DNA from 4 places in the Streptomyces sp. NPDC091416 genome. Region 1 is predicted to be linked to each of the others. Evidence: riboswitches for the same ligand, from Rfam matches in the RefSeq annotation. Region 1 holds a riboswitch; each other region holds the start of a gene.
The links. A riboswitch is a leader RNA that binds a small molecule or an ion and turns the genes downstream of it on or off. The one in region 1 is predicted to bind thiamine pyrophosphate.
Positions count from the first base shown of each region.

Region 2: it holds a riboswitch for thiamine pyrophosphate, as region 1 does, so the genes downstream of both, thiO (glycine oxidase ThiO) here and thiC (phosphomethylpyrimidine synthase ThiC) in region 1, are expected to answer to the same signal.
Region 3: it holds a riboswitch for thiamine pyrophosphate, as region 1 does, so the genes downstream of both, ACIQMX_RS29890 (thiamine ABC transporter substrate binding subunit) here and thiC (phosphomethylpyrimidine synthase ThiC) in region 1, are expected to answer to the same signal.
Region 4: it holds a riboswitch for thiamine pyrophosphate, as region 1 does, so the genes downstream of both, ACIQMX_RS34295 (purine-cytosine permease family protein) here and thiC (phosphomethylpyrimidine synthase ThiC) in region 1, are expected to answer to the same signal.

Region 1 covers NZ_JBIVTU010000006.1:277,156-281,301, forward strand. Annotated here, with positions in the region: gene ACIQMX_RS20090 (SsgA family sporulation/cell division regulator) at 1-409, shown strand, start outside; gene ACIQMX_RS20095 (YibE/F family protein) at 489-1,826, opposite strand; TPP riboswitch at 1,897-2,030, shown strand; gene thiC (phosphomethylpyrimidine synthase ThiC) at 2,023-3,822, shown strand; gene ACIQMX_RS20105 (DUF885 domain-containing protein) at 3,920-4,146, shown strand, end outside.
Region 2 covers NZ_JBIVTU010000007.1:104,939-109,084, forward strand. Annotated here, with positions in the region: gene thiS (sulfur carrier protein ThiS) at 1-33, opposite strand, end outside; gene thiO (glycine oxidase ThiO) at 30-1,208, opposite strand; TPP riboswitch at 1,206-1,318, opposite strand; gene ACIQMX_RS21645 (FAD-dependent oxidoreductase) at 1,531-2,706, shown strand; gene ACIQMX_RS21650 (Rv2175c family DNA-binding protein) at 2,776-3,141, shown strand; gene thiE (thiamine phosphate synthase) at 3,265-3,918, shown strand; gene metF (methylenetetrahydrofolate reductase [NAD(P)H]) at 4,042-4,146, shown strand, end outside.
Region 3 covers NZ_JBIVTU010000011.1:245,192-249,337, forward strand. Annotated here, with positions in the region: gene ACIQMX_RS29880 (phosphatidate cytidylyltransferase) at 1-676, shown strand, start outside; gene rlmN (23S rRNA (adenine(2503)-C(2))-methyltransferase RlmN) at 1,124-2,230, shown strand; TPP riboswitch at 2,272-2,388, shown strand; gene ACIQMX_RS29890 (thiamine ABC transporter substrate binding subunit) at 2,469-3,566, shown strand; gene ACIQMX_RS29895 (iron ABC transporter permease) at 3,653-4,146, shown strand, end outside.
Region 4 covers NZ_JBIVTU010000015.1:57,662-61,807, forward strand. Annotated here, with positions in the region: gene ACIQMX_RS34285 (MerR family transcriptional regulator) at 246-581, opposite strand; gene ACIQMX_RS34290 (hypothetical protein) at 1,439-2,077, shown strand; TPP riboswitch at 2,279-2,375, shown strand; gene ACIQMX_RS34295 (purine-cytosine permease family protein) at 2,367-3,776, shown strand.

The sequences.
Region 1 (4,146 bases):
GATGAGCTTCCTCGTCTCCGAGGAGCTCTCTTTCCGTATCCCGGTGGAGCTCCGGTACGAAGTGTGCGATCCGTACGCGATCCGGATGACCTTCCATCTGCCCGGCGACGCCCCCGTCACCTGGGCTTTCGGCCGCGAGTTGCTGCTCGACGGCCTCAACAGCCCCAGTGGTGACGGCGATGTGCACATCGGGCCGACCGAGCCCGAAGGGCTGTCCGACGTCCACATCCGGCTCCAGGTCGGGGCCGATCGTGCGCTCTTCCGGGCCGGTACGGCACCACTCGTGGCGTTCCTGGACCGGACGGACAAGCTCGTACCGCTCGGCCAGGAGTGCACGCTGGGTGACTTCGAGGGCAATCTGGAAGATGCGCTGGGGCGGATTCTGGCCGAGGAGCAGAACGCCGGCTGACGCAGCCGTGCCCCTGGCCTGCATGCCGGTCGAACAGCACACCTGCCGAACGGGTGAATCACTCTCCGTGTCCGGCCACTCAGGACCTCGCCCGACGACGGCGGCCCCTGCCGCTCCGTACGAGGGCGGAAGGTCCGGAATCGGTGGCGGGCTCGGTGCGGTCGGCGGAGACGACCAGGGCCGCGAGCGCGGTGGTCACCGGTACCGACGCGACCAGTCCGATCGAGCCGATCAGCGTGCGCACGATCTCCTCCGCCACCAGTTCGCTGTTGGCCACGGTCCCCACGCCGCTCTGCGCGATCGAGAACAGCAGCAGCAAGGGAAGTGCGGCGCCCGCATAGGCGAGGACCAGGGTGTTGACCACCGAGGCGATGTGATCGCGTCCGATCCTGATCCCTGCCCGGTAGAGCTTCCTCGCACTCATCGTCGGGTCCGCCCGGTGCAGTTCCCAGACCGCCGAGGTCTGGGTGACCGTCACATCGTCGAGTACCCCCAGGGAGCCGATGATGACTCCGGCCAGCAGCAGTCCGCTCATGTCGATGTGCGGATACAGGCCGTGGATGAGACCGGTGTTGTCGTCGGTGTTACCGCTCAGGCTCGCCCAGCCGATGAAGAGCGAGCCGAGCAGCCCGATCAGCAGCAGTGAGATCAGGGTGCCGATGACGGCGACCGAGGTGCGGGCCGTCAGCCCGTGGCAGATGTAGAGCGCGATCAGCATGATGGCGCTCGCCCCGACGACCGCCACGACCAGCGGGTTCGATCCCTGCAGGATGGCCGGAAGGATGAACAGGGTCAGGACGGCGAAGGACAGCGCGAGCGCCACCAGGGCCATCACCCCACGCATTCTGCCCACGGCGACCACCACCAGCGCGAAGATCCCGGCCAGCAGCATCAACGGGAACTTCCGGTTCACGTCGGTCACGGAGTACTGGAGGTCGTGGGGAGCGTCGGGGGCGTACGCCACGACCGCCCCCTGCCCCTCCCGCAGTTGCCGGGGTGCGCCGGGCTGGACGACCTCGACGAACTTCCGGCCCTTGTCCTGACCGCTCGTGATCTCGACGGTGGCCTTCCCGCAGAGGCCGGCTCCGTCGTCCCCGGTCCGCTCGTCGGCGGGCGGACCGGCCTCGTCGCCGACGGGTAGCTGGGAGGCGTTCACGTCCTTGCAGTCGACCTTGGCGATGTTCACCACCTTTCCTTGCTGGGTCTGCCGGTCGAAGCCGACACCGGTGCGCTCGTGCGCCGGCGCACCACCGGGCCAGAGGACAACGAGTCCGACGACGACCGCGGCCGCGAACGGGATCAGTACGGCGGCGATCACCTTGCGCAGATGGCCGGAGACGGGTGCGGCGGGGCCGTGGCTGTGGGAGTGCCCGTGCTGATGGCCCTGCGGTTCGGGGTCGTTATGGGGGGACGTCACCGGCCGATCATCGCAAGAAGAGAAGGGCCCTCTGTTCAGCTCGCCAGCAAGGGCGCTAGCGTGGTGGCACCTTTGCACACGCGGGAGCTCGGAGCACCGGGCTGAGAGGGCGCTGATCTCCGTACGTCCGTACGGGACAGGCTGCGCCGACCGCCGAACCTGTTACCGGGTAATGCCGGCGTAGGGAGTAGGTCTCATGACCACATCGGACACACGCACGCCTGCCTCGAACCAGAACGGCCAGGCCGGGAAGTCCATCGGCTGGCACAAGGGCTACGTCCAGGGCTCACGTCCGGACCTTCGGGTGCCGGTCCGCCAGGTGCACCTCACCAACGGCAACGACGTGACGCTGTACGACACGTCGGGGCCGTACACCGACCCCGCCACCGAGACCGACGTCCGTCGCGGACTGGCGCCTCTGCGGGAGAACTGGATCATCGCCCGCGGCGACACCGAGGAGTACACGGGACGTCCCGGACGCCCCGAGGACGACGGGCTCAAGCACACCTCGCCGCGCGGTGGGCTGCGCAACCTGGACGCGGTCTTCCCCGGCCGCCCCCGCCAGCCGCGACGCAGCCGGGACGGCCGCCCCGTCACCCAGCTCGCGTACGCCCGCCGGGGCGAGGTCACGCCCGAGATGGAGTACGTCGCGATCCGGGAGAACGTCGATCCGGAGGTCGTGCGCGAGGAGATCGCCGCCGGCCGGGCCGTTCTGCCGGCGAACGTGAACCACCCGGAGACCGAGCCGATGATCATCGGCAAGCGGTTCCTGGTGAAGGTGAACGCCAACATCGGCAACTCCGCGGTCTCGTCCTCCATCGAGGAGGAGGTGGACAAGATGACCTGGGCGACCAAGTGGGGCGCCGACACCGTCATGGATCTGTCCACCGGCCGCAACATCCACACCACCCGTGAGTGGGTTCTTCGCAACTCCCCCGTGCCGATCGGAACCGTGCCGCTCTACCAGGCCCTGGAGAAGGTCGACGGCAGGGCGGAGGAGCTGACCTGGGAGGTCTACAAGGACACCGTCATCGAGCAGGCCGAGCAGGGCGTCGACTACATGACGGTGCACGCCGGCGTGCGCTTGCCGTACGTGCCGCTGACGGCCCGCCGCAAGACCGGCATCGTCTCCCGGGGCGGCTCGATCATGGCCGCGTGGTGCCTCGCGCACCACAAGGAGTCGTTCCTCTACGAGAACTTCGAGGAGCTCTGCGAGATCCTCGCCTCGTACGACGTGACGTACTCGCTGGGCGACGGGCTGCGCCCCGGGTCGATCGCGGACGCCAACGACGAGGCCCAGTTCGCGGAGTTGCGTACGCTCGGCGAACTGAACACGATCGCCAAGCGGTTCGGGGTCCAGACCATGATCGAGGGGCCGGGCCATGTCCCGATGCACAAGATCAAGGAGAACATCGACCTCCAGCAGGAGATCTGCGAGGAGGCGCCGTTCTACACACTCGGCCCGCTGACCACCGATGTGGCCCCCGCGTACGACCACATCACCTCGGGCATCGGCGCCGCGATGATCGCCTGGTGGGGGACGGCGATGCTCTGCTACGTGACGCCCAAGGAGCACCTCGGCCTGCCGAACCGGGACGACGTGAAGACCGGCGTCATCACGTACAAGATCGCGGCCCATGCGGCAGACCTCGCCAAGGGGCATCCGGGGGCGCAGGAATGGGACGACGCGCTGTCGGACGCCCGGTTCGAGTTCCGTTGGGAGGATCAGTTCAATCTGGCCCTCGACCCGGACACGGCACGGGAGTTCCACGACGAGACGCTGCCTGCCGAACCGGCGAAGACGGCGCATTTCTGCTCGATGTGCGGACCGAAGTTCTGCTCGATGAAGATCTCCCAGAAGATCCGTGACGAGCACGGTGACGGGGCCACCGCCGTCCCCACCGAGTTCGATGCGGAGGCGCTGGCCGGTATGGCGGTGAAGTCCGAGGAGTTCGCCGCCCGGGGCAACCGGGTGTACCTCCCGCTCACGGACTGACGCCGGACGAGCACTGCTGCGGACGGGCCGAGGGTCCGTCCGCAACAGTGCACGCGGGGCCTGGATGTGCACTCCGACGGTCCGTCAAGATATGTCCATGCCACATGAATCGGTCACACCCCGCAGCATTGCCGACAGCCACCTCGACCAGGTGGCGGCGCATGATCCGATGACCTCCGCATGGCTGGGCCTGAACCCGGGCGACGACCGGCAGCCGGACCTGTCGCCGGACGGCTTCGAGGCCCACGCCGAGCTGGCACGACGCAGTCTCACCGCGCTCGATGCCGCTCCTGTGCCGGGCGACCCCGACGAGCAGGCGTGCGC
Region 2 (4,146 bases), on a different contig from region 1:
CAGGGAATCGGGGAGGGCGGCGGGCTCGGTCATGCGGGCTGCTCCTGACGTACGGGGGCGGCGGGTGAGAAACGACTGGGGGAGAAGGGGCGTGCCACCTCGGGCAGTTCGCCATCGGCCAGCAGCTGCGCCATGGCGTCCCCGGTGACGGGCGTGAGCAGCACGCCGTTGCGATGGTGGCCGGTGGCGAGGTGGAGGCCGGGCAGTGCGGTGCGGCCCAGCAGCGGGGCGTTGTCGGGGGAGGCGGGGCGCAGGCCGGCGAGGGTCTCGGTGAGCGGCAGCTCGGTGATGCCCGGCATCAGTTCGTGAGCGTCGCGCAGCAGCTCGTACACACCGCCCGCCGTGACCGTGGTGTCCCAGCCCATTTCCTCGCTGGTGGCGCCGATGACCAGTTCGCCGTTCTCGCGCGGTACGAGATAGACGTGGCTGCCCCGGACCACGGCCCGCACGGTGCGGGAGAGGAACGGGGCGTAAGCGGGGGGCACGGCCAGCCGCAGGACCTGGCCCTTCACCGGGCGGACCGGCGGCAGGACGTGCTCCGGCACTCCCGCGAGCCGGCCGCTGAGGCTGCCCGCGGCGAGAACGACCTGATCGGCCACCGGCTGTGTCCCGTCGGCCAGTACGGCTCCCGTGGCCCGGCCGCCCGTGACCGTGAGCCGCTCGGCCCGGTGGCGGTGGAAGACGACGCCGGCCCGTTCGCACGCCGCGACCAGTGCGGCGGCCAGCCGTCGCGGGTCGACCTGGTGGTCGCCGTCGACCCGCAGCCCGCCGCGCACGCCGGGTGCGAGCATCGGTTCCAGGCGGCGGCACTCGCGGCCGGTGAGCCACTCCGACTCCAGTCCCGAGCGGCGTTGCAGGGCGTGGAGTTCGCGCAGATGGGCCCGGTCGTCCGCGTCGAGCGCGACCGCGAGGGTGCCGCAGGCGCGGAAGCCGATGTCCTGTCCGCTCGCCGCCTCCAGCTCCGCCGCGAACGCCGGATAACGCGCGGCGGAGGCGACGTTGAGGCCGAGCAGCATCTCCTCGCCGTAGTGGAGTTCGGTGACTGCGGCCAGCATCCCGGCCGCGACCCGGGCGGCGCCGCCGCCCGGTGCGGGATCGACGACCGCGGTGGCCAGGCCGCGCTGAGCGGCCCGCCAGGCGGTCACCAGGCCGATGATGCCGCCTCCGATGACGAGGACGTCGGACCCGTTCGTACCGTGCATACGCATGGGCGTCCAGCCCCTCCCTTCGCCGGCATGACCCGGATCAGGTTCGTACGGTCGGAGGCCGTCCAGCCTCCCTCTCAGCCCGGTGCGTCCGGGCTCCCGCGAGTGATGTGCACGGCCACCCTAATCCCCTGGCCCACGGCCCCGGCAAGGGAGCCTCCGACGCCGCGGACGCGGACACGGGAAGGCGATCCGGCGGCCGCATCACGGGAACCGACTTCCTGACGACCCGTCAGGTGTTTAAGGTGGACAGGTGGACGAGCAGACCGGACAGCAGCAGCAAGGGCCGCGGCACCGCCGCCGCGTCGTGATCGCCGGAGCGGGCATGGCGGGCGTGCAGACCGCCGTGGCCCTGCGGGAACAGGGCTTCACCGGCCCCGTCACGCTGATCGGCGCCGAACCCCACCAGCCGTACGACCGGCCCCCGCTGTCGAAGGCGGTCCTGCTGGGCAAGGCCGAGGACTCGGCCTTCGACATCGACTTCGAGGCGCTGGACATCACCCTGCGGCTCGGCCTGGACGTGACCGCGCTGCGCCCGGCCGAACACGAACTGGACACCCGGAACGGGCCCGTCCCCTACGACGTCCTGGTCGTCGCCACCGGCGCCGAGCCCCTGGTGCTCCCCGGCTCCGAGGGCGTCCCGGGCGTCCACCTCCTGCGCACCCTGGACGACGCCGCCCGGCTGCGCCCGGTCCTGGAGCGGCAGCACGACGTCGTGGTCGTGGGCGCGGGCTGGATCGGCGCCGAGTTCGCCACCGCCGCCCGCGCGGCCGGCTGCGCGGTCACCGTCGTCGAGGCCGCCGACCGCCCGCTCGCCGGCGCGCTGCCCGCCGAGGTCGCCGCCCCCATGGCCGGCTGGTACGAGGAGAGCGGCGCCGCACTCCTCACCGGCGCCCGGGTCGCCCGCATCGAACCCGGCCGCGTGGTCCTGGCCGACGGCCGCACCCTCCCGGCGGACGCGGTCGTCGTCGGCATCGGCGCCCGGCCCGCGACCGGCTGGCTCGCCGGATCGGGGATCGAACTCGGCCCGGACCGGTCGGTGACCGCCGACGCGTCCCTGCGCACCTCGCTCCCCGACGTGTACGCGGTCGGGGACTGCGCCTCCTTCCCCTCCGCCCGCTACGGCGAGCGCCTGCTCGTCCACCACTGGGACAACGCGCTCCAGGGCCCCCGCACCGTCGCCGCCGCCATCACCGCCCCGGAAGGCGACGGGCGGTCCCCGGCCTACGACCCCGTGCCCTACTTCTGGTCCGAGCAGTTCGGCCGCTTCGTCCAGTACGCGGGCCACCACACGGGGGCCGACACCCTGGTGTGGCGCGGCGATCCGGCCGAGCCGTCGTGGACGGTGTGCTGGCTGCGCGACGGCGCGCTCGTCGCCGTACTGGCGGTCGGCCGTCCGCGCGATCTGGCGCAGGGGCGCAAACTCGTCGAATCGGGGGCGGAACTCCTGCCGGACCGGGTCGCCGACCCTTCCGTGCCCCTGAAATCGGCCACGCGCTGACGGCCCGGACGGCGCCCGTACGGTCGGCCCGGGTACCGACTGTCGGTCCGGGATGGCACGCTTGTCCCCGTGACCGAGATTGACGCAAAGATCGATGCTCTCGTCCCTGCCTGGCTCCACCTTCCCGACATCGCCGAAATGTTCGGTGTCGAGGTGACGCGTGTACGCCAGCTGGTCAAGGAGGGCCAGCTCATCGCCGTACGACGTGGTGAGAACCGGGCGCTTCAGGTGCCTGCCGCCTTCATCGACGGCGACAAGGTGGTCAAGGGCCTTTCGGGGACCCTGACGCTCCTGAAGGACGACGGCTACTCCGACGCGGAGATGCTGGAATGGCTCTTCACCCCCGACCCGAGCCTGCCGGGCACGCCCGCGCAGGCGCTGAGTGAGAATCGCGGCACGGAGGTGAAGCGCCGCGCCCAGGCGCTCGCCGTCTGACCCGTTGCCGCACAGCTTCCGACCCGCTGCCGCGCGGGGGATGCGGGCCGCTCGGCGCGGCCCGCATCCGCCGCGGCGCCACCGAACCGACCGCCGTCGCCATTCCCCGGGGGGAACCGCACCATGTCCACGCCTCGCGCGCTGCTGTCCGACGCCCGGCTCTACCTGTGCACGGACGCCCGCCGGCGCCAGGGCGACCTTCCCGCGTTCCTCGACGCGGTCCTGACCAGCGGCGTGGACATCATCCAGCTGCGCGACAAGGGCATGGAAGCGGCCGAGGAGCTCGAACACCTCGCGCTCTTCGCCGACGCCTGCAAGCGCCACGGCAAGCTCCTCGCGGTCAACGACCGGGCCGACGTCGCCCACGCCATCGGCTCCGATGTGCTGCACCTGGGCCAGGGCGACCTGCCGGTCCCGGCCGCCCGCGCGATCATCGGCCGGGACGTGGTCATCGGCCGCTCCACGCATGCCGGGTCCGAGGTCGACGCGGCCGTCGTCGAGCCCGGCGTCGACTACTTCTGCACCGGTCCCTGCTGGCCCACCCCGACCAAGCCCGGCCGGCACGCCCCGGGCCTGGACCTCGTCCGCTACACCGCCTCGCTCGCCCCCGTCCGTCCGTGGTTCGCCATCGGCGGGATCGACGCGGGCAACCTCGACGAGGTCCTGGACGCCGGAGCGCGCCGGGTCGTCGTCGTGCGGGCCATCACCGAGGCATCCGATCCGGCTGCCGCCGCCGCCGCGCTGGCGGGAAGGGTCCGGGACCGCGCGGCCGTGTGACGGGGCGGGCCGTGAGGCCGTTTCGGGACAGGAGTGTCCGAAGCGTGGACAAAGAATCGGGCAATCAAGTCAAATCGCCCCAGTTCGGTTGGGAGCCCGCCGCGCCCTGGTTAACCTGCCGGTATGGCCCTTGGCACACCCTCCACCAGGACAGATCACGCGCGCACCGTGCGTGAGATGCTCGCTACCGGCAAGACCTCGTACTCGTTCGAGTTCTGGGCGCCCAAG
Region 3 (4,146 bases), on a different contig from region 1:
CACTTCCCGGCTGGAGGAGCGCAAGGGCATCAAGGCGCCCCTCGTGCCGCTCGCGATCGGCGGCGCCGCCATGGTCGTGGCCGGTTACGCGCGGGGTGCGGAGGGTGCCTGGATCGCCATGGCCCTGACGGCCCTGGCGGTGCTGGTCTGGCGGATGACCGAGCCGCCCGAGGGCTACCTCAAGGACGTCACGGCCGGCGTCTTCGCCGCGTTCTACGTGCCGTTCCTGGCGACCTTCGTCGCGTTGCTCCTGACCGCCGACGACGGGCCGCAGCGGGTGCTGACCTTCCTGCTGCTGACCGTGGTCAGCGACACGGGGGCGTACGCCGTCGGCTGGCGCTTCGGCAAGCACAAGCTCGCACCGCGCATCAGCCCCGGAAAGACCCGCGAGGGCCTCTTCGGAGCCGTGGCCTTCGCGATGGTGGGAGGTGCGCTGTGCATGCAGTTCCTGATCGACGACGGCACGTGGTGGCAGGGTCTGCTGCTCGGCTTCGCGGTCGCCGCCAGCGCCACGCTCGGCGACCTGGGCGAGTCCATGATCAAGCGGGATCTCGGGATCAAGGACATGGGCACGCTCCTCCCGGGGCACGGCGGGATCATGGACCGGCTGGACTCGCTGCTGCCGACGGCGCCGGTGGTCTGGCTGCTGATGGTGATTTTCGTCGGCACCGGCTGAGAAGAACGCCCCGTAACCGGGTGAGTGAGGGTCCGCCGTCCACAGGACGGCGGACCCTCACTGCTGTCTGCGGTGGCGGAGCCGGCCGAACGGGACGACCAGGCGGGCACCCGCGTCACCGTGCGGCCGGGCCGGCGCGCGCATGACCGGCCGCACAGGCCCACATTCGCCGCGCTGCACGCCACCCTTCCGCCGGAGGCGGCCGATACGGAGGACGGTCGCCGTCCGGCCACTCGGTTCCTGCGGGGTGGACGATGCCCGCAGGGCGGAGGGTCCGGCCCCGGCTCATGGTGCGATCCGTCACGACGGTGCTGCCGGACGCAGTGGCCCGATGGCCGCAGGGACAGGCCGGCAGCGGCCGATGCGGGTCCGCGGCAACAGCGCAGGTTCCGGCGGAGCGGGCGACGACCACGAGGACCACAGCGCGTCTGCGACACTGGAAGAACCATGCCTAAGCCCGGAGAACTCACTTTCGTCGCGCCCCGCGGAGCCAAGAAGCCCCCGCGGCACCTCGCCGACCTCACGCCCGCCGAGCGCAAGGAAGCCGTCGCCGCGATCGGCGAGAAGCCGTTCCGCGCCCAGCAGCTCTCGCAGCACTACTTCACGCGGTACGCGCACGAACCGGCGGAGTGGACCAACATCCCCGCCGGATCGAGGGACAAGCTCGCCGAGGCGATGTTCCCCGACCTGATGTCCGTGGTCCGCCACATCAGCTGCGACAACGACACCACGCGCAAGACCCTCTGGAAGCTGCACGACGGGACGCTGGTCGAGTCCGTCCTGATGCGCTACCCCGAGCGCGTCACGATGTGCATCTCCTCGCAGGCCGGCTGCGGCATGAACTGCCCGTTCTGCGCCACCGGCCAGGCCGGTCTCGACCGCAACCTCTCCACCGCCGAGATCGTCCACCAGATCGTCGACGGCATGCGCGCCCTGCGCGACGGTGACGTTCCGGGCGGCCCTGCCCGGCTGTCCAACATCGTCTTCATGGGCATGGGCGAGCCGCTCGCCAACTACAACCGCGTGGTCGGTGCGATCCGCCGTCTCACCGACCCCGAGCCCGACGGTCTCGGGCTCTCGCAGCGTGGGATCACGGTCTCCACCGTCGGCCTCGTTCCCGCCATGCTGCGGTTCGCCGACGAGGGCTTCAAGTGCCGTCTCGCCGTCTCGCTGCACGCCCCGGACGACGAGCTGCGCGACACCCTCGTACCGGTGAACACCCGTTGGAAGGTCCGCGAGGTGCTGGACGCCGCGTGGGAGTACGCGGAGAAGTCCGGCCGTCGCATCTCCATCGAGTACGCGCTGATCCGCGACATCAACGACCAGGCGTGGCGTGGCGACCGGCTCGGCCGGCTGCTCAAGGGCAAGCGGGTCCATGTCAACCTGATCCCGCTGAACCCGACCCCCGGCTCGAAGTGGACCGCCTCGCGGCCCGAGGACGAGAAGGCCTTCGTCGAGGCGATCGCCGCCCACGGGGTGCCGGTCACGGTCCGGGACACCCGCGGTCAGGAGATCGACGGGGCCTGCGGGCAGCTGGCGGCATCCGAGCGCTGAGGCCGGAAACGGCCGTGTAGCCTGGGCTCGAAATCAACTTCATATTCCGACAGGGGAGCGCCACAGCGCTGAGAGTGCGGCACCAAGGACAGGTTGGCCGCAGACCCTCTGAACCTCGCCCGGGTCATTCCGGGTAGGAAGTTCGGACCTTACTCAAGCTGTTGCGCCCTGCCCGCTTCCGGTTCCGACCGGTGCGGGCAGGGCCGCGTCTCTTCCTGGTCACTCCAGGAGGAATCACATGAGCACCACCAAGAAGATCGCGGGGACGGCCGTCGCCGCCGCGCTCGGCGCCACCGCGCTGGCCGGCTGCGGAAGCTCCGACGACTCGGCGTCCGGCTCCACCGGGGGCTCCGGGTCCAAGACGGTGACCCTCGTCAGCCACGACTCCTTCAACGCCTCCAAGGACGTACTGAAGGCGTTCACCGCGGAGACCGGCTACACCGTCAAGGTACTGAAGAGCGGTGACGCCGGTGCCGCCCTCAATCAGGAGATCCTGACCAAGGGTTCGCCGCGCGGTGACGTGTTCTTCGGCGTCGACAACACCCTGCTGTCGCGCGCCCTCGACAACGGCCTGTTCACGCCGTACGCGGCCAAGGGACTTGACCAGGTCGCCGCCGATGTCCAGCTGGACGCAGAGAAGCACCGGGTTACTCCGGTCGATACCGGCGACATCTGCATCAACTATGACAAGAAGTACTTCGCCGACAAGAAGCTCGCGCCGCCGAAGACCTTCGACGACCTGGCGAAGCCCGCGTACAAGAACCTCCTCGTCACCGAGAACGCGGCAACCTCCTCGCCTGGCCTCGGCTTCCTCCTCGGCACCGTCGCCACGTACGGCGAGGACGGCTACCAGGACTACTGGAAGAAGCTGAAGAGCAACGGCGTCAAGGTCGTCGACGGCTGGGAGCAGGCGTACAACGAGGAGTTCTCCGGCTCCGCGGGAGGCAAGAAGGCCAAGGCCGACCGCCCGCTCGTGGTCAGTTACGCCTCCAGCCCGCCCGTCGAGGTGCTGTACGCGGACCCGCAGCCCAAGACCGCCCCGACCGGCGTCGCCACCGGGACGTGCTTCCGGCAGATCGAGTTCGCCGGCCTGCTCGACGGAGCGAAGAACGAGGCGGGCGGCAAGGCCCTGCTGGACTTCCTGATCGGCAAGAAGTTCCAGGAGGACATGCCGCTCAACATGTTCGTCAGCCCGGTCAACAAGGGTGCGAAGGTGCCGGACCTCTTCACGGAGTTCGGTGCCACGGTCGACGAGCCGTCGACCGTCGCCCCGGACGAGATCGCCAAGAACCGTGAGCAGTGGGTCCAGTCATGGTCCTCGCTCGTAGTGAAGTAGCGAAGACTCCCGTACGCGGACCGGGCGCGCGCGGGAAGTCCGCGCGCGCCCGGTTGCTGCGCGGGGGAGCGGTGCGGATCGGTCTGATGGCCGTGCCCGTCGCGTTCTTCGCGCTGTTCTTCGCCTATCCCGTCGTCGCGATCGTCGGACGCGGGCTCAAGGACGGCGGCGTGTGGCAGTTCGGGCGGTTCGGCGAGGTGCTGAGCCGGCCGGACATCCAGCACGTCCTCTGGTTCACGCTCTGGCAGGCCCTCGCCTCGACCGCACTGACGCTGCTGCTCGCGCTGCCCGGCGCGTACGTCTTCGCGCGGTTCGACTTCCCCGGCAAGCAACTGCTGCGGGCGGTCGTCACGGTGCCGTTCGTGCTGCCGACCGTCGTGGTCGGCACCGCGTTCCTCGCACTGCTCGGCCGCGGCGGGTTCCTGGACGAACTGTGGGGGGTGCGGCTCGACACCACGGTGTGGGCGATCCTGCTCGCGCATGTCTTCTTCAACTACGCGGTCGTCGTGCGCACCGTCGGCGGACTCTGGTCGCAGCTCGACCCCCGGCAGGAGGAGGCCGCGCGGGTCCTGGGCGCCGG
Region 4 (4,146 bases), on a different contig from region 1:
ACGGTTCCGGGACGACGAACGTGTCGCACTCGCCGTCCGTCGCCCCACCGAGGCCAGCGGGGCCGCCCACGCGATGACCAGCCGGTTCATGGGCTCCGGCGATCACAGTGCCGGGGCCTTCGTGCGCGCCTGCGTCAAGCGATCGGGCCATCGGCGTGCCTCCTCTCCTGCCTGCAGGAAACGCGGCAGGAAGCGCGGCAGTGGACGCCGGGCGCAGACGTGCCGATTGGCAGGCAGGTCGCCGATCAGGTCTCCGCCGCGCCGGACTGCCTGACGCCCTCGCGGTATTCGGCGTTGATGCGCTGTGCCTCTTCGAGCTGGTCCTCAAGGATGACGATGCGGCAGGCGGCCTCGATGGGGGTGCCCTGGTCGACGAGTTCCCGGGCGCGCGCGGCGATGCGCAGCTGGTAGCGGGAGTAGCGACGGTGGCCGCCGGCGGAGCGGAGCGGGGTGATCAGGCGAGCTTCGCCGATGGCACGGAGGAAGCCCTGGGTGGTACCGAGCATCTCCGCGGCCCGGCCCATGGTGTACGCGGGGTAGTCGTCGTCATCGAGACGGCCGAACGTGTCATCTGCTGTCATTTGCACCTCTCTGCGGAACGCGTGGAGGGGCCCTGGTGCCGTACGGCACCAGGGCCCCGAAGGAACTGCTACACCATCTGCCGGCCCTTAATGCTCTGCCGGCCTTCTGTTTCCGCATGTCCCGACGTGATGCTGCCGGGTCTGCGGGGATCGCGGTTGCTTGACCGGAGACCACCTCACTATCGATGTCCTGCGGTACCCGGGCTCTGTCATTCCACCCGGGCGATCCCGATGGCGCCTGGCTCCTCCGTTCTTCCCTCTGAGACCGATCACTTACTGACGCTGTACTGCTCGGTGGCCTGTGACAGCGCCTCGCCTCGCCCGCCGGCTCCGTCGCCCGTCCTGCTCCGGCTTGGAACCCACTGACGAACCCGGTGCGCGCGTCCGCAGCCGACGCCTTCACCGAGGTTGCTGCTCACTGACTTGACCGCTGGTTCTGCGCACGCTCTTACGGGTACCGCTGCAGGGCCGCCCCTGATCACTGCGGGCCACCCGGTCCGGTCGCCAGCCCCGTCGCCGTCCTGCAACCACCCTGGCTTCGGAACTCCGCCACCGAACCGTCCTGCGAACTGCAACCACCCGCACCGCACGTACTGCTGCCCGGCAGTTCATCTCTGCCAGGCCCCCGCGGCCTTTCCGGCTACGAGAGAAACCATAATCACGCCGCCATCCAATGTCTACTGTCGCCGACATAGATTTTCGCGTGGCGACTTGTGAGGTAATCCCCCTCGGACGCCGAGCCCGCGTGGCCGGTGGGGGTCCCGGAGTGCCACACCCCGGGCGGCCGGTGCGCCGCCGCGTTCGTGTCCGGGGCGACGGTCCCGGTGTGTCCGGGCGGGGCGGGCCAGACTGTCGCCATGGCACAGGAACGGTTGCACTTCGACGGATGGATCGGGGCCGTCGGCACGGTCTCGGGGACGCGGCTCGTGTGGGGGCATTGGCCACGGTCCCCGTTCGGGGCGTTCAGCGATGTCATGATCGAGCACCCGGACGGCGAGCGCGGTCTGCTCGCCCCCTCCCGCCGGATCGCCGAATTCGTCGCGGACACCTACGTGTTCGAGCGCGTGGAGGTGGTGCCGGTGGAGGTCAGGCGTGACGGGAACCGCTGGCACGTCGGTGCGGGGCCGCTGGTGCTGGACCTCGTCACCGGTTCCCGGACCGCCCTGGGCAGGCTGCTGCGCGTGGTGCCCGCGCCCCTGGCCCGCAGCCGCACCTGGGCCGCCGTCTGCGACATTCCGGCCCGCCTGCTGCCGGGTGTCCGCACGTTGGGCCGCGCGGGTCCGGACCGTCGTGAGTGGTACGGAGCGCGGGACCTGCACCGCGTCCGTGCGGCAACAGCGATGCTGGACGGGCGGGATCTCGGCGGGCTCGCTCCCGTCGACCCCCCGGTCACCTTCGGGTTCGGTTCGGCGCCCCGGTCCCCGTCGGTCGTCCGGGTCACCTCCACCGTGGAGATCGCCGGGGCCCCGCGCCACCGGCCCACCTCCACGGGCTGACAGTCCGTGCCCGCGGGACGGCGCGCCGCCGGAGCCGCTTGCGGGCTCCTCTCCGGCGGCCTCCCCCTGTCACCGGGGATGCCTCCGCAAAGATCGCGCCCCGCTCAACGAGGCGCATGAGCAAGCCGGGACGCGGGCTCTCGGCCGAGCGGCCGGAGCCCTGTCATCGGGGCCCGAACACGTGGGTTAGCCTTGCCGACGCAATCCGACACGGGGTGCCCCGACCAGCGGGGCTGAGATCACACCCGTCGAACCTGAACCAGTTAGCACTGGCGGAGGGATGTCATCCATGTCATTTCCCCATGCTCCGAGCGGTCCGGCGGACGCCGGCTGCCGGCCCGTTCCCGACGGGCGGACGTCCTCCGCCGGCGGTGATCTGCGCATCGAGACCCGCGGGATCGCCCCGGTCCCCGAGTCGCACCGCTACGGCGCTCCCGGGCGGCTGTTCACCGTGTGGTTCGCCCCCAACCTCACCATGACAGGCGTCTTCACCGGCACGATCGGCATCGTCCTCGGGCTGGACTTCACCACCGCGCTGGTGGCTGTGGTGCTCGGCACGCTCGTCGGTGCCGTGCCCACCGCGTACCTCGGGACCTGGGGCAGCCTCACAGGGACAGGTCAACTGCCGCTCGCGCGGCTCGCATTCGGCCGGGCCGTTGCCGTTCCCGGCGTACTGCAGTGGCTGTCGTCGGTCGCGTGGGACGCGCTCATCGGCCTGTTCGGCGGGGACGCGCTGGCCCGGCTGTGCGGATGGCCGTTCTGGCTGGGCGTACTCGTCATGATGGTGGGGCAGGGCCTCCTCGGTGTCTTCGGCTACGAGGCGATCCACCGGCTCCAGAAGATCATGACCTTCGTACTGGCCGCGGCCTTCGTCGCGCTGGCCGTCAAGCTCCTCGACGGCGTCCACCCCACCACCACCGGGTCGGTGCACGGCGCCGACCGCGCCGGCGCATTCGTGCTCACCAGCACCATCGCACTCAGCCTCGCGCTCTCCTGGGCCCCGTACGCCAGCGACTTCAGCCGGTATCTGCCGCGGTCCGCCTCCCGCCCCCGCATGTTCTGGTACACGCTTCTCGGGATCTCGGTCTCCTTCGTAGCCGTGCAGGCGCTCGGCCTGTGGGGAGCCTCCGCCTTCACCGACCAGACCGCGAGGGGCGTCGATGAACTGCTGGGAGGCGGCGCGCTCGGCGCGTTCGGGCTGCTGGCCGTCGCGCTGGCGGCCCTGTGCAGCAACGCGATGAACGACTACAGCGGCTCTCTGGCCCTTCAGACCGTCGGAGTACCCATCCCGCGGCCGCTGGCGGCGGCCCTCGCTGCCGTACTCGGCTTCCCGCTGGTGCTGTGGATGCACGCCGCGGACACCACGGCCCGCTTCCAGAACGTGTTGCTGTTCGTCGGCTACTGGATCCCCGGATTCGTGGCGGTCGTAGCCGTCGACTGGTTCGCGCGCGCCGGGGAGAGGGGCGGAGCTCCCTTCGAGCCGGCTGCCGAGAGCGACCGCCCGCAGCCGTGGTGGCCCGCTCTCGCGGCGTTCGTCGTCGCCTTCGGCGCGGCGGTTCCGTTCATGGACACGAGCCTGTACGTAGGACCGGTGGCCGCGGCACTCCACGGTGCGGACCTTGCCTACTACGTCGCGTTCGTCGCGGCGCTCGCCGTTTACGCACCCCTGCGGCTGCGCCGCCGGGCGGCCGGCCGCTGACCTGCTGGCGTCGCGGGGCGGTATGCACCGCCGCTTCCGGGCCTCCGCCGCCACCGCTGCCACCGCGGCGACCGGCAGATCCGAGCCCTGCGGGAGGGCCCCCGGGCCCGCCGCCCGCCGCCCGCCGCCCGCCGCCCGGCAGATCCGAGGCGGGCGGGCCCGGATGCGTGGGCGGCGTGGCGCAGCACCGGGGGACGGAGGCCGCGGTCCCCGGACACGGTCCATGCCTGTTCGGGCTCCGTGAGCTGGGTGACCTCCGGCGGTTCGCACCCCTCGGGCTCACCGAAGGGCTCCGGCGGCACCTCGTCCGGGGCCGCCGCGGGCCGGACCGGCAGCGTGAGGGAGCTGCCGGCCTCATGAACGCTCGGCC